4 regions of the Saccharopolyspora sp. NPDC050389 genome follow, and region 1 is predicted to be linked to each of the others. Evidence: riboswitches for the same ligand, from Rfam matches in the RefSeq annotation. Region 1 holds a riboswitch; each other region holds the start of a gene.
The links. A riboswitch is a leader RNA that binds a small molecule or an ion and turns the genes downstream of it on or off. The one in region 1 is predicted to bind cobalamin.
Positions count from the first base shown of each region.

Region 1 (3,266 bases):
CCGGATGCGAGCCGCCTTCCCGGCGCGCGAAGTGCGGTTCCGGCTGGACCGGACGGCGCGGCTGGCGGAATCGGTGGACCGCGGCAGCATCGACATCGCGCTGTTGATCGACCGGCCGGTCGGCGGGCGGAGCCGGGACGCGGGACAGCTCCGGCTGGACTGGTACGCGGCACCGGACTGGGCGCCGCCGGGCCCCGGCGAGCCGCTGCCGATGGTCGTCTTCGACGAGCCGTGCATCATGCGGCGGCTCGCGGTCGACGCGGTGACCGGGATCGGCCGGTATCCGGACCTGGTGTGCGAGGCCGCCGATCTGGCCGGGGTGCTCGCGGCCGCGCGGTCCGGCCTCGGCGTCACGCTGCTGCCCTCGGCGAAGCCGCGCCTGGAAGGGCTCGTGGTGCGCGACGACCTCCCGCAACTGGAGCCCGCGCCGCTGCGGGTCCGGGCCCGTCCCGGACTCGCCGACGACCTCGCGGATCTGGCGGCGAAGACCGTGTGCGAAGTGGTCGAAGCGCACTCGTGAGGGCGCTTCTCACGCGGTGAAGGGCTCCTCCGAAGCCTCGGAGGCGCCCTTCGGCTGCGCGTCAGGCGGGCAGGTGCACGCGACGGTGCAGGCGTTCGCTGATGTCGCCGGCGGCGTTGTCCAGCAGCTTGTGCGCCAGTTCGAACAGGGCGCGGGCGATCGCGATCTCGTCGCCGATCTGCGGTACCTCCGGGTCGTCCGGGTGGCGTCGCGCGGTGCCGTGCCCGTGCAGCGCCTGGCCACCCGGCGTGGTGAACCCGACGTCGGCGGTGGTCTTCGCGCCAGCCTCCACGACCTGCAGGTTGAGCGTGATGGTGTGGGTCTCGTTCATGGTCGCCTCCTGTTCCCGTCGGCCCGCGTTCCCGCAGGCCGTTGAGGTCGCCGTAGCCCAAGCATGCGCTGGCCGACCGGAACCGCGAAAGACCGGTGTTCACCCGTTCGAGTCGCCGCCGATCGGCCGCGCAGACTGGTAAGCGCGACGTACCCAACCGGGCCTCGTCACCAAACAAACGGCCCCCCCGGAGCACCTGAGACGCAGATCCGCGGACCGGCTCCCGCCGTGATCGACTTCACCCGGGGTTTGACCTCGGGTCGCGGGGCAGGCAAAGATACGGCCGCCGACAGTGCAGGAACCCGGTGCGAATCCGGGACGGTCCCGCCACTGTGACCGGGGAGTGGGCCCCACTCGTTGCCACGGCTGCCAGCAGCTGGAAGGCCGGGGTGCCACGTCGATCCGGGAGTCAGGAGACTGCGCGCCGGCCCCGCGCCGCGCCGCGGCGTGCGGACACCGAGCCCCTCGGGCGGGAAACCCAGGAGGTCGGAGATCTCATGTCTTGGGATGCCGAAACCAGTCAGCCGCAGGCCAGTTGGGGCGCCACCGAGCGCCGGAAAGCAGCGGCCGTGCTGGCCGCAGTCGGAGTGCTCCACCTGGCGGGTTGGGGAGCGTACCTGCTGCAACAGCAGGAATTCAGCGTGGTCGGAGGGTTGGCCGCCGCGGGGATGACCGCGTACCTGCTCGGATTGCGCCACGGGTTCGACGCCGATCACGTCGCGGTGATCGACGACGCCACGCGGCTGCTGATGCAGCGCGGCAGGCGCCCGGTGTCGACCGGCATGTGGTTCGCCCTCGGGCATGCCAGCGTCGTGCTGTTCCTCGCCGTCGCGGTCGCTTTCATCGCCGGACCCGCCGCGCAGCAGTGGGCCGAGGACGCCGGCGTGCAGGTCGCCACCGTCGTGGACCTGATCGTGATCGCCGTGCTGAGCACGCTGGCCGTGCTCAACGCGCTGGTGCTGCGCGACGCCCTGCGCCTGCTGCGCCGCGCTCGTCGCGGCGCCGTGGACGAGGCCGAGGTCGAGCTGGTCCTCGGGCGGCGCGGTCTGCTCGCCCGGGTGCTGCGCGGGCGGATGCGCAACGTGGCCCGCTCCTGGCACCTGTTCGGCATCGGGCTGCTGTTCGGGCTCGGCATGCAGACCGCCACCGAGATCACCGTGCTGGCGATGGTGTCGCCGACCGAGCACCTGTCCGCGATCGCCGTGCTGAGCCTGCCGCTGCTGTTCGCCGCCGGAATGTGCACAGTGGACAGCGTGGACGGCATGCTGATGTCCCGCGCCTACACGTGGTCGCTGGCGCGGCCCCTGCGGCGGCTCTGGGTGAACGTGACCACCACGGCGCTGACGGTGGTGCTCGCCGCGGTCGTCGCGCTGGTCGTCCTCGCCGGACTGCTCCAAGAGCTCGGCATGTCCTTCGCGCAGCCGATCGCGACCATCGGCGACCACTTCGAACTGCTCGGCTATCTGACCCTGGCCGCTTTCATGGCAGTATGGGGCGGCGCCGCGCTCTGGTGGAAAGTCGCCGCCCGCGGCGACGACGCGGAACGCGCGTGACCGGCGTCCACCGGCTGTTCCAGGTGGCGCCCCGCGGTCAGGCCGGTGATCGTGAGCCACGACGAGGTGGCCTACCGCGTTGCTGCGCACCCTGAGCACCAGGCCCCGGCGAGGTCGCCGGGGCGAAGCCCGACATGGACTACGGAAATGACCAAGCACACTGAACATCACTACTTCGCAGGCCTAGATCTTGCCGGGAAGCGGGTGGTCGTCGTCGGCGCGGGCACCGTCGCGCAGCGCCGGGTTCCGCGCCTGATCAACTCCGGTGCGCTGGTCGACGTCATCGCGCCGGAGGCGACCCCGGCCGTCGAGGCGATGGCCGAGGCAGGCGACCTGAAGTGGCACCGGCGCCCCTATGCAGCGGGTGACCTGGAGGGTGCTTGGTACGTCGTGGCGTGCGCGACCGGGGCCGAGGTGAACGCCGCGGTCGCGGCCGAGGCCGAACAGCGCCGCATCTTCTGCGTTCGCGCCGACGACGCCTCGCAGGGAACCGCCGTCACACCGGCGGTGGCCCAGCATGGCGGGCTGCTGCTCGGGGTGCTGGCGGGCGGCGACCACCGGCGTTCCGCCGCCGTGCGGGACGGGCTCGTGGAGGCGTTGCGCACCGGTGCGGTCGACGAGCGGTCCGAGCCGCCGGCGCCGGGCGTCGCCCTCGTGGGCGGCGGCCCGGGTGACCCGGACCTGATCACGGTCCGCGGGCGCCAGCTCCTGGGCCGCGCGGACGTGGTGATCACCGACCGCCTGGCGCCGGGCGAGCTGCTCGAAGAGCTCGGCCCGCACGTGGAAGTGGTGGACGCCTCGAAGATCCCCTACGGGCGGGCGGCCAACCAGGACGTCATCAACTCGCTGCTGATCGAGCACG
Region 1 covers NZ_JBFAKG010000056.1:56,021-59,286, reverse strand. Annotated here, with positions in the region: gene AB0I53_RS31220 (LysR substrate-binding domain-containing protein) at 1-520, shown strand, start outside; gene AB0I53_RS31215 (DUF1876 domain-containing protein) at 582-851, opposite strand; cobalamin riboswitch at 1,147-1,271, shown strand; gene AB0I53_RS31210 (nickel transporter) at 1,349-2,404, shown strand; gene cobA (uroporphyrinogen-III C-methyltransferase) at 2,552-3,266, shown strand, end outside.

Region 2 (3,266 bases), on a different contig from region 1:
CCCGCCGTCGCCCGGAGAAGTACTCGTCGATCTGGTGGGCCGCCTCGTCGAGCCGGTCCGGCGCCCGCAGGATGCGCGGGCTGATCAGCTCGGCCAGCGACTCCAGGACCGCGCTGTGCCCCTGGCGGGCGTAGGCGACCCGCACCAGGCCGCGTTCGGTGGCGGCCAGCAGCAGTTCGCCGACCGGGGTGTCGACCGTGCGGTAGGCGACGTCGAGCAGTCCCTCCCGCCGGGCCGCGCTCACCAGGTCGATGTGCAGCCGCGCGCTGGCGTCGAAGTCGATCGCCGGGAGTGCGTCGAACAGGTGTCTGTCGTCGGATTCGTGGATCGTCATCATCACGCTTCCCCTCTCACACTCGTGGTGCGTCGATACGTCGTGCGCAGGGTCTTGATGCCGTCCGCGGCGGCGCGGCGGGCGGCATCGGTGCTGCCGCCGAGGATCGTGGCGATCTCGGCGTAGGGCAGGCCGGCCAGGTAGTGGTAGGCCACCGCCATGCGCTGCTTGGTCGGCAGCGCGCTCAGCGCGGCCCACAGGTCGCCGTCCCAGTCCTCCGGGCGGCCGGTGGTGCTGGGCCGCTCGGGCAGGCGCTCGACCACCACCGGCCGGCGGGCCGTCGCCCTGGTGACGTCGACCGCCTTGCGGTGGGCGATCGTGACCAGCCACGCCTCCATGTTCGTGTCCTCGGCCAGCTCCGGGTAGGCGCGCAGCGCGGCCAGGAAGGTCTCGGACCACGCGTCCTCGGCGTCGGCCGGTCCGAGCACGGCCCGGCACACTCGCAGCACCATCGGGCCGTACTCGTCAACGATCTGCTCGAACGGTCTCACTTTCACTCCCCGTAGACGCCCCGCGCCGCGGAAGCGTGAGATGCGGATCGGGTCGTTTTCGTGATCGTCACCCGTACGTGGGTTTCCCGCGCTTCGGCCGCGGATCGGGGGAGGCGGCGCCGCGTGACGAGCATCTCACCGGTGGTGCGTCGATAGGCCGGAAGATCATGTTCAACGCGGAGATCGCCGGTCGCGCGGGGCCACCCGGCGCGGATCGTGCGTGCCAACGGCCCTTGCCAACGGCTCCCCGATCGGTAGCCTCCGTTGTGCTGGTGGTTCGTCCGCCCGGATAGCGACGCGAGTCGCGGGGCGGACGAGGCAAGAGGGAACCCGGTGCGAATCCGGGACTGCCCCGCAGCGGTGAGTGGGAACGACCGCCGTCCCCGGTCCGAGACCGGGCACAGCACTGGGCACGCGTGCCTGGGAAGCGACGGCCAGTAGGAACCCCGGCTCCGGCCGGGACGCGCCCGCGAGTCCGAAGACCTGCCACCGGTGCGCGCACCCACCGGTGCGCGCGGTCCGAGGTCTCGCGGGAGGACCTGGCGGACGACCGGCTCGCGCCGCGCGGCGCATGCCGGTTCGCCTGCGCCTTCCCAGACCTCGGGGCATCTGCCGTCGAGCTCGCGAGGAGAGGGCGTTGACCAGCAAGATCGGATCTACCGTACTCGGATACCCCCGGATCGGCCCCGACCGGGAACTCAAGCGCGCGCTGGAGCGCTACTGGTCGTCCCGAAGCAGCGAGGCGGAACTGCGCGCGGTCGCGCGCGAGCTCCGCCTCGAGACCTGGCGCTCGCTGTGGGACGCGGGCCTGGATTCGGTGCCGGGCAACACGTTTTCGTTCTACGACCAGGTGCTGGACACCGCGGTCACCTTCGGCGCGATCCCGCCGCGCTTCGCCGCGCTCGGGCTGGGTCAGCTGGACACCTACTTCGCGATGGCGCGCGGCGTGGCGTCCGAGCCGCCGCTGGAGATGACGAAGTGGTTCGACACGAACTACCACTACCTGGTGCCCGAGATCGGTCCGGACACGCGGTTCTCGCTGGCCGACCGGACGCCCGTGGAGCAGTACCGGGAGGCCGCCGAGGTGGGCGTGACGACCCGCCCGGTGCTGGTCGGCCCGCTCACGTTCCTGCTGCTGGCCAAGCCCGCGGACGGCGCGCCGGAGTCGTTCCGGCCGCTGGATCGGCTGGACGCGCTGCTGGACGCCTACGCGGAACTGCTCGGCGAGCTGCACCGCGCCGGCGTGGCGTGGGTGCAGCTGGACGAGCCCGCCTTCGCCGCCGACCGCTCGCCGGCCGAACTCGCTGCGCTGTGCGCCGCCTACCAGCGGCTCGGCGAACTGGCGGAGCGGCCGAAGCTGCTGGTCGCGGGATACTTCGGTGATCTCGGCGAGGCGCTGGAGGTGCTGGCGTCCAGCCCCGTCGAAGCGCTCGGCGTCGACCTCGTCGCCGGCAAGTCCACAGTGGACGTCCTGTCGTCGGTTCGCGGACTGAGCGGAAAGACCTTGGTGGCCGGGCTCGTCGACGGGCGCAACGTCTGGCGCACCGATCTCGACAAGGCGCTCGCCACCGCCGCCACGCTGCTCGGCTCGGCGGACGAGGTCGCGGTGAGCACGTCGTGCTCCCTGCTGCACGTGCCCTACGACGTCGAGGCGGAAACCGGCATCGACCCGCAGGTGAAGTCCTGGTTGGCGTTCGCCGCGCAGAAGGTCCGCGAAGTGGTCGTGCTGGGCCGCGCGTTGCGCGAGGGCCGCGACGTGGTGGCCGATGAGCTGGCCGAGGCTCGCGCCGCGGTCGCCGACCGCTCCGGCGCGGACCGGGTCCGCAACCACCGCGTGCGGGCGCGGCTGCAGGCGTTGCGGCCGGAATACGCGCAGCGCGGCGAATACGACACGCGGCGCGCGGCCCAGCAGAAGGCCTTGCGCCTGCCGCCGTTGCCGACCACGACGATCGGCTCATTCCCGCAGACCACAGACGTCCGCAAGGCGCGTGCCGCGGTGCGTGCCGGACGCATCGACCAGGCGACGTACCGGCGGCGGATGCAGGACGAGATCGAGCGCGTCATCCGCCTGCAGGAAGGACTCGGGCTCGACGTCCTGGTGCACGGCGAGCCCGAGCGCAACGACATGGTGCAGTACTTCGCCGAGCACCTGGACGGCTTCGCCAGCACCGACAACGCATGGGTGCAGTCCTACGGGTCGCGGTGCGTGCGCCCGCCGATCCTCTACGGCGACGTCTCCCGCCCGGAGCCGATCACCGTCGAGTGGGCGAGCTACGCGCAGCGGCTGACCGAGAAGCCGATCAAGGGCATGCTCACCGGCCCGATGACGATCCTGGCGTGGTCGTTCGTCCGCGACGACCAGCCGCTTGCCGACACCGCGAAGCAGGTCGCGCTGGCCATCCGGGACGAGGTCGGAGACCTGGAGGCGGCCGGGATCAGGA
Region 2 covers NZ_JBFAKG010000025.1:71,785-75,050, reverse strand. Annotated here, with positions in the region: gene AB0I53_RS18445 (methylated-DNA--[protein]-cysteine S-methyltransferase) at 1-337, opposite strand, end outside; gene AB0I53_RS18440 (sigma-70 family RNA polymerase sigma factor) at 337-831, opposite strand; cobalamin riboswitch at 1,082-1,331, shown strand; gene metE (5-methyltetrahydropteroyltriglutamate--homocysteine S-methyltransferase) at 1,463-3,266, shown strand, end outside.
Region 2: it holds a riboswitch for cobalamin, as region 1 does, so the genes downstream of both, metE (5-methyltetrahydropteroyltriglutamate--homocysteine S-methyltransferase) here and AB0I53_RS31210 (nickel transporter) in region 1, are expected to answer to the same signal.

Region 3 (3,266 bases), on a different contig from region 1:
GCCCGCAGCGCCTCCCAGTCCAGTGTGGACGATAGGTCCAGGTCGACGTCGCCGTCGCGGGCCTCGGCGAGCAGTTCGAGCGAGTCGATCGGCAGGACGCCGCGGCTCCACAGCGACCCGTCGAAGGACTCGTAGCGGCCGCGCTCGGCCGCGAGCGCGCTGGACGCGGCGATGGCGTGGTAGCTGATCTGCTCCATGCTGCGGTCGGCGAACTCCACCGCGGCATCCGACGACGCCGGGATGCGCTGCACGAACAGCGCGTCCGCGAAGCCCATCAGCCCCAGCCCGACCGGCCGGTGCCGCAGGTTGGACCGGCGCGCCTCGGGGATCGTGTAGAAGTTGATGTCGATGACGTTGTCCAGCATCCGCACGGCGATGCGGGTGGTGCGCTCCAGCTTCTCGGCGTCGATGCCGTCGGCGGTGACGTGCCGGGCCAGGTTGATCGACCCGAGGTTGCACACCGCCACCTCGTCGGTGCTGGTGTTCAGGGTGATCTCGGTGCAAAGGTTCGAGGAGTGCACGACGCCGTTGTGCTGCTGCGGTGAACGCAGGTTGCACGGGTCCTTGAAGGTGATCCAGGGGTGGCCGGTCTCGAAGAGCATGGTCAGCATCCGCCGCCACAACTCCACCGCTCGGACCCGCTTGAACACCTTGATCTCGCCGCGGTCGGCGGCCTGCTCGTAGGCGCGGTAGCGCTCGGCGAACGCCCGGCCGTAGAGGTCGTGCAGGTCCGGGGTCTCGTCCGGGGAGAACAGCGTCCACTGCCCGTCGGCCTCGACGCGGCGCAGGAACTCGTCGGGCACCCAGTTCGCCGTGTTCATGTCGTGGGTGCGGCGGCGGTCGTCGCCGGTGTTCTTGCGCAGGTCGAGGAACTCCTCGACGTCGATGTGCCAGGTCTCCAGGTACGCGCACACCGCGCCCTTGCGCCGGCCGCCCTGGTTGACCGCCACGGCGGTGTCGTTGGCGATCTTCAGGAACGGCACCACGCCCTGCGACTTGCCGTTGGTGCCGTTGATGTGGGCGCCGATGCCGCGCACCGGCGTCCAGTCGTTGCCCAGCCCGCCGGCGTACTTCGAAAGCAGCGCGTTGTTGCTGATCGAGTGGAAGATGCCGGACAGGTCGTCGTCCACAGTGGTCAGGAAGCAGGACGACAGCTGCGGCCGGGTGGTGCCGGCGTTGAACAGCGTCGGCGTCGAGCACATGAAGTCGAACGACGACAGCAGGTGGTAGAACTCGATGGCCCGGGCCTCGCGGTCGTCCTCGCGCAGCGCGAGGCCCATTGCGACCCGCATGAAGAACGCCTGCGGCAGCTCGAACCGGGTGCCGTCGTGGTGCAGGAAGTAGCGGTCGTAGAGGGTCTGCAGGCCGAGGAAGCCGAAGGTCAGGTCGCGTTCCGGAGCCAGCGCGCCGCCCAGTCGCGCCAGGTCGAAGGTGCCCAGCTCCGGGTCTAGCCGGTTCAGCTCGATGCCGCGCCGCACGTAGTCGGCGAAGTACTTCGGGTAGCGGGCGCGCATCTCCTCCTGGTCGGCCTCCTGCGGCTCGCTGAGGAAGCTCAGCGCCTCGCGCCGCATCCGGTCCAGCAGCAGCCGGGCGGTGACCTGCGAGTAGTTCGGTTCGGTCTCGATCAGCGTGCGCGCCGCCATGACCTGGGCCAATGCGAGCTCGTCGTCGCTGATGCCGGTGTAGCCGGTGCGTCGCACCTCGTCGAGCACGGCTTCCGCGGACACGCCGGACAGCCCGGCGCAGGCTTGGTGGACCACAGTGGACACGCGGGTCCAGTCGTTGAGTGTCGCCGTCACGGGCTCTCTCCCTCGCGAGCTCGGCGGACCACGACGGCGCGCGAGGAGACCCGGCGGCGGCAGCCGCTGGTCGTCCGCGCAGACCCGCCCTCGAGGTCCCGGACTGCACGCTTCGCGCGTGCACCGGCGGCAGGTCTTCGGACTCACGGGCGGCCTAGTGGTCGCGGCTTCCCAGGCTGCTCGCCCAGTGCTCTACCCGCTGCCGTTTCGGCAGTCGGGTCACGACGTTCGTTCCCGTTCACCGCTGCGGGGCAGTCCCGGATTCGCACCGGGTTCCCTCTTGCCTCACCGGATGCCTCCGGTGAACCACCAGCGATCGACACACTACATGTTGGGTTCAGAGACGGCGTGCATGGGCAGATAACGGCGTGGCGCGGTACCGGTCGACAGTCCGGGCGCATTGCCCGAGACTGGGCGGCCGAGGGCTGGCGAAAGGGGTACCGGTGGACGAGGCGAAGCTTCGGTCGTTGGTTTCGGAGTTGACCGTGGCGGACAAGGCGCTGCTGTTGACCGGCGCCGACTTCTGGACCCTGCACCCGATGCCCAAGATCGGGTTGCGGTCGCTGGTGCTCTCCGACGGCCCGAACGGGGTGCGCGGCACGACCTGGGACGAGCGCGACACCTCGCTGCTGTTCCCGGTGGCGTCCGCGCTGGCGGCGACGTGGGATCGGGCGGCGGCGCGGGCGGTGGGGGAGATGTTCGGCGACGAGGCGCGCCGCCGGGGCGTGCACGTGGTGCTGGCGCCGACGATCAACGTGCATCGAAGTCCTTTCGGGGGCAGGCATTTCGAGAACTTCTCCGAAGATCCGTTGCTGATCGCCGAGATCGGCGCCGAGGTGGTGGCGGGCATCCAGTCGCGCGGGGTGGCCGCGACGCCGAAGCACTTCGTCGCCAACGACAGCGAAACCGAGCGGCTCAGCTACGACGCGGTCGTCGACGAGCAGACGCTGCGCGAGGTCTACCTCAAGCCGTTCGAGCGGATCATCGCGAAGGCCTCGCCGTGGGCGCTGATGGCCGCCTACAACTCGGTGAACGGCCGCACGATGACCGAGAATTCCGCGCTGGTGAACGACATCCTCAAGAGCGAGTGGGCGTGGGACGGGATGCTCGTGTCGGACTGGTTCGCCACCCGCTCGCTCAAGGAGGCAGCGCTTGGCGGCCTCGACCTGGCGATGCCCGGCCCGAAAAGCCCTTGGAGCGGCGGGAAGCTCGCGAAAGCCGTGGAGCGGGGCGAGGTTCCCGAGGAGGTGCTCGACGACAAGGTTCTGCGCGTGTTGCGGCTGGCCGACCGCGTCGGTGCGTTCGAGGACTCCGAACCCGGCGGCGGCGGACCGTCGGAGGAGGCCCGGCCGGTCATCCGGCGGCTCGCGGCGCAGGGATTCGTGTTGCTGCGCAACGAGATCGTGGCCGACGCGCCACTGCTGCCGATCGACCCGAAGGTCGCGAAGGTCGCGGTGATCGGCGAGA
Region 3 covers NZ_JBFAKG010000002.1:239,676-242,941, reverse strand. Annotated here, with positions in the region: gene AB0I53_RS02450 (ribonucleoside-diphosphate reductase subunit alpha) at 1-1,799, opposite strand, end outside; cobalamin riboswitch at 1,910-2,125, opposite strand; gene AB0I53_RS02445 (glycoside hydrolase family 3 C-terminal domain-containing protein) at 2,243-3,266, shown strand, end outside.
Region 3: it holds a riboswitch for cobalamin, as region 1 does, so the genes downstream of both, AB0I53_RS02450 (ribonucleoside-diphosphate reductase subunit alpha) here and AB0I53_RS31210 (nickel transporter) in region 1, are expected to answer to the same signal.

Region 4 (3,266 bases), on a different contig from region 1:
CCGCGGCAGCACGACGATCTGGGCGAGCGTCAACACCGCGAAGGCGACGCACGCCACCAGCGCGATCAGCCGGAAGTCGAGGGCGAGCAACGCGGCGCCCAGCAACGGCCCGACGAGAGTGCCGGCGTGCGCGAAGACGTTGAACACGGCGAACGCCTCCGCGCGCCGATCCCCGGCCTCGTGCATGAGGTAGGTGCGCACGGCGGGGTTGAACAGGGCGCCCGCCAAGCCGGTGAGCACCGCGGCGGCGACCAGCCCGGGCAACGACGTGAACACGCCGAAGAGCCCGAAGGAAACCACCCGCAACGCGCATCCAGCGATGATCATCGGGCGGCACCCGAGCCGGTCCGAGGCGGTTCCGCCGACCAGGAACATGCCCTGCTGGCTGAGGTTTCGGATGCCGAGGACCAGCCCGATCATCGCCGCGCCGTACCCGAGGCCGGTCATGTGGGCGGCGAGGAACGGCAGCAGCATGTAGAAGCCGACGTTGATGCCGAACTGGTTGATCACCAGCAGCCGCGCGGCGGGCGACAGCCGCCGGAATCCGTCCAGGGTCATCGCTCGCCCTCCTCGGACACCGGGCAACCGGAGCCGTCGGCGCCGCGGTTGCGACACGGATCGACGACGCGGCGCGTCTTCATCCAGCCGGCGGATCCCGAGTCCACTTCGGACGGTTCGGTGGCCGTGGGCACCAGGCCGTGGTCGAGGTGGTACTGGTCGTCGTAGATCGTCTGCCATTGACTTCCTCTCCGGCGTGAACGCCGGAGATTCCTACTGCGTCTGTCGGCGCGGGCGTCGCGCCGACAGGTCACCTCGGTGGGTTCCTGCTTCACCGCGCTGAGCCCCCACCTGCGTGGGTGGTCTTACCTGCGCTCCACAGGCTGTCACCGCCAGTCCGGCGGCCTTCGCGACGTTCACCGCCGCATTGATGTCCCGGTCCAGCCACACCCCGCATGAGCCGCACTGCCACGTGCGCACGTGCAATGGTTTGGGGCCGTCTTTGGTGCCGCAGGCCGAGCAGGTTTGCGAGGTGGGTTCGAAACGGCCGATGCGGATCACCTGCCGACCGTGCAGGGCGGCTTTGTATTCCAGCATCGCGACGAATCCGGACCATCCGGCGTCGTGCACGGACTTCGCCAACATGGTGCGCGCCAACCCGTTCACTGCCAGATTTTCCACTGCGATCGCTTGGTTCTCGCGGATCAACTGGGTGGAGAGCTGGTGGTGGAATTCTCGGCGAGCGTCAGCTACCCGCGCGTGGGCGCGAGCGAGCTTGGTCCGTTCCTTCTCCCGGTTGGCCGATCCTTTCTCCTTGCGGGACACGGCACGTTGTGCCCGCTTGAGCTTCTTCTCCGCCTTCCGCAGAAACCTTGGCGATGTGATTTTGCGGCCGTCCGAGGTCACCGCGAAGTGCTTCAAGCCCAGGTCAATCCCGACCTCCGGTGCGGAGCCGCTGATCGGTTCCGGCCTGGTGTCGACCACAAACGAGGCGAAATACCTTCCGGAAGCGTCCCTGATGACCGTCACCGATGAGGGCTTCGACGGCAGTGTCCGGGACCAGGTGACGGGGATGTCGCCGATCTTCGGTAACCGGAGCCTCCCGCCAGGGGTGATGGACCAGCGGGCGTTGGCGGTGAACCGGATCGCCTGCCTGCGGTCTCGGCGGGTTTTGAACCTCGGTGCGCCCATCTTCCGGCCCGCTCGTTTACCTGACAGCGAATCGAAGAAGTTGCGGAATGCCTGGTCGCAGTCTCGAAGCGCTTGTTGAAGCACGACGGTCGACACTTCGGATAACCAGGCGCGTTCAGGGGTGTTCTTCGCATCGGTGATCAGCCGCTTCGACAACTCACCCGCACTCGGGGCTTTCTCACCTGCCTCGTGCGCTGCGTTTCGTGCTCGTACAGCGTCGTTGTACACCACCCGAGCGCACCCGAACGCACGGGCCAGCAGGGCTTGCTGGCCTTGCGTTGGGTAGAGGCGGAAGGAGTACCGCAGCTGCACACCAAGATCGTATGACCTCGGTTTATCAGATCAACACTGCGCCGAAGCTGGACCGCCACTACTGGCGCGCTGAGCGGCTGTGGTCCGGCTCTTACTTCGCCGGTTCCGTGGGCAGCGCTCCGATCAGCGTGCTGCGCCAGTACATCGAATCCCAAGCACGTCCGGTTTAGGCCTGCCCAGCCCTTGGCGGGCTTCGCGGAGTGGGCCTTCGCCACCGCCCTGAAGGGTGGCGCACTGGCCCATATCGCAGCGCCGAATGCGTTCCAGGCACGCAGAGTTCCAAGGGGGAAGCAAGGGTGTCTCCACGCAGGTGTCAGCGGGCGAACAGAGCAGGGCTGGTTATGCCGGTGCTGCTGAACTGCTGTTTTCGGACACCTGGTGGAATCGGGGACTCGGCCGGTCTTAGCGTGGCAGGGGCGGGTGGCGACGACGCGCGCGGCGCGGTGCTGCACCTTCAGTACCTCCTCCGGGGCTCCGCGACCCCGTACGAATCGGTACGACGGCGTCAGTCTCCTGACTCGTGGATCATCGCTACCCGCTCGCCTTCCCACCGCTTGGTGCGGCAGTGGCATCGGTGGCGGTAGCTCCCCATTCACAGTGGCGGGACCGTGCCGGATTCACACCGGCTTCCTGCGCGCCGTCGCATGAACAACAACGCTGACGCTTGCACCAGACGAGCCGGGTGTCAAGACACCGAACCCAAGATCACCTCCAGTGCCGCAGGACGCGACGTGTGAGACGCCCTCGGCCGAGACTCGGCCAAGGGCGCCTCTCGTCCCGCCTGATGGTGGTCAGGATTGTCCTTAGTGGACATGCCATCGGCGCCGGCCGGCCGGCTCAGCGCGCCAAGCGCCCGAGCAGGGCGGCCGCGATGCTGATCATGATGCCGGCGGAGACGACCAGGACGCCGAAGTCCAACGCCAGGTGCGCCGGCGTGCCGATCAGCAGGCCGCGCAGCGCGTCGACCTCGTAGCCGAGCGGGTTCGCGTAGTTGGCCACCTTCAGCCACTCGGGCATCAGGTCGACCGGGTACAGGGCGTTGGAGGCGAAGAACAGCGGCATGGTGATCGCCTGCCCGATGCCCATCAGCCGGTCCCGGGACAGCACCAGCCCGGCGATCGTGATGGACAGGCAGCAGAAGAACGCCGAGCCGAGGATCACCACGACGGCCATCGCGAGCAGGTTCACCGGGTTCGTGGTGAGGCCGACGCCCAGCAGCGCCGCCAGCACCAGCACCACGAGCGCCTGCACCAGCGCGCGCACCC
Region 4 covers NZ_JBFAKG010000004.1:56,355-59,620, reverse strand. Annotated here, with positions in the region: gene AB0I53_RS03640 (MFS transporter) at 1-558, opposite strand, end outside; gene AB0I53_RS03635 (RNA-guided endonuclease TnpB family protein) at 772-2,001, opposite strand; gene AB0I53_RS03630 (transposase) at 2,013-2,171, shown strand; cobalamin riboswitch at 2,487-2,676, opposite strand; gene AB0I53_RS03625 (ABC transporter permease) at 2,839-3,266, opposite strand, start outside.
Region 4: it holds a riboswitch for cobalamin, as region 1 does, so the genes downstream of both, AB0I53_RS03635 (RNA-guided endonuclease TnpB family protein) here and AB0I53_RS31210 (nickel transporter) in region 1, are expected to answer to the same signal.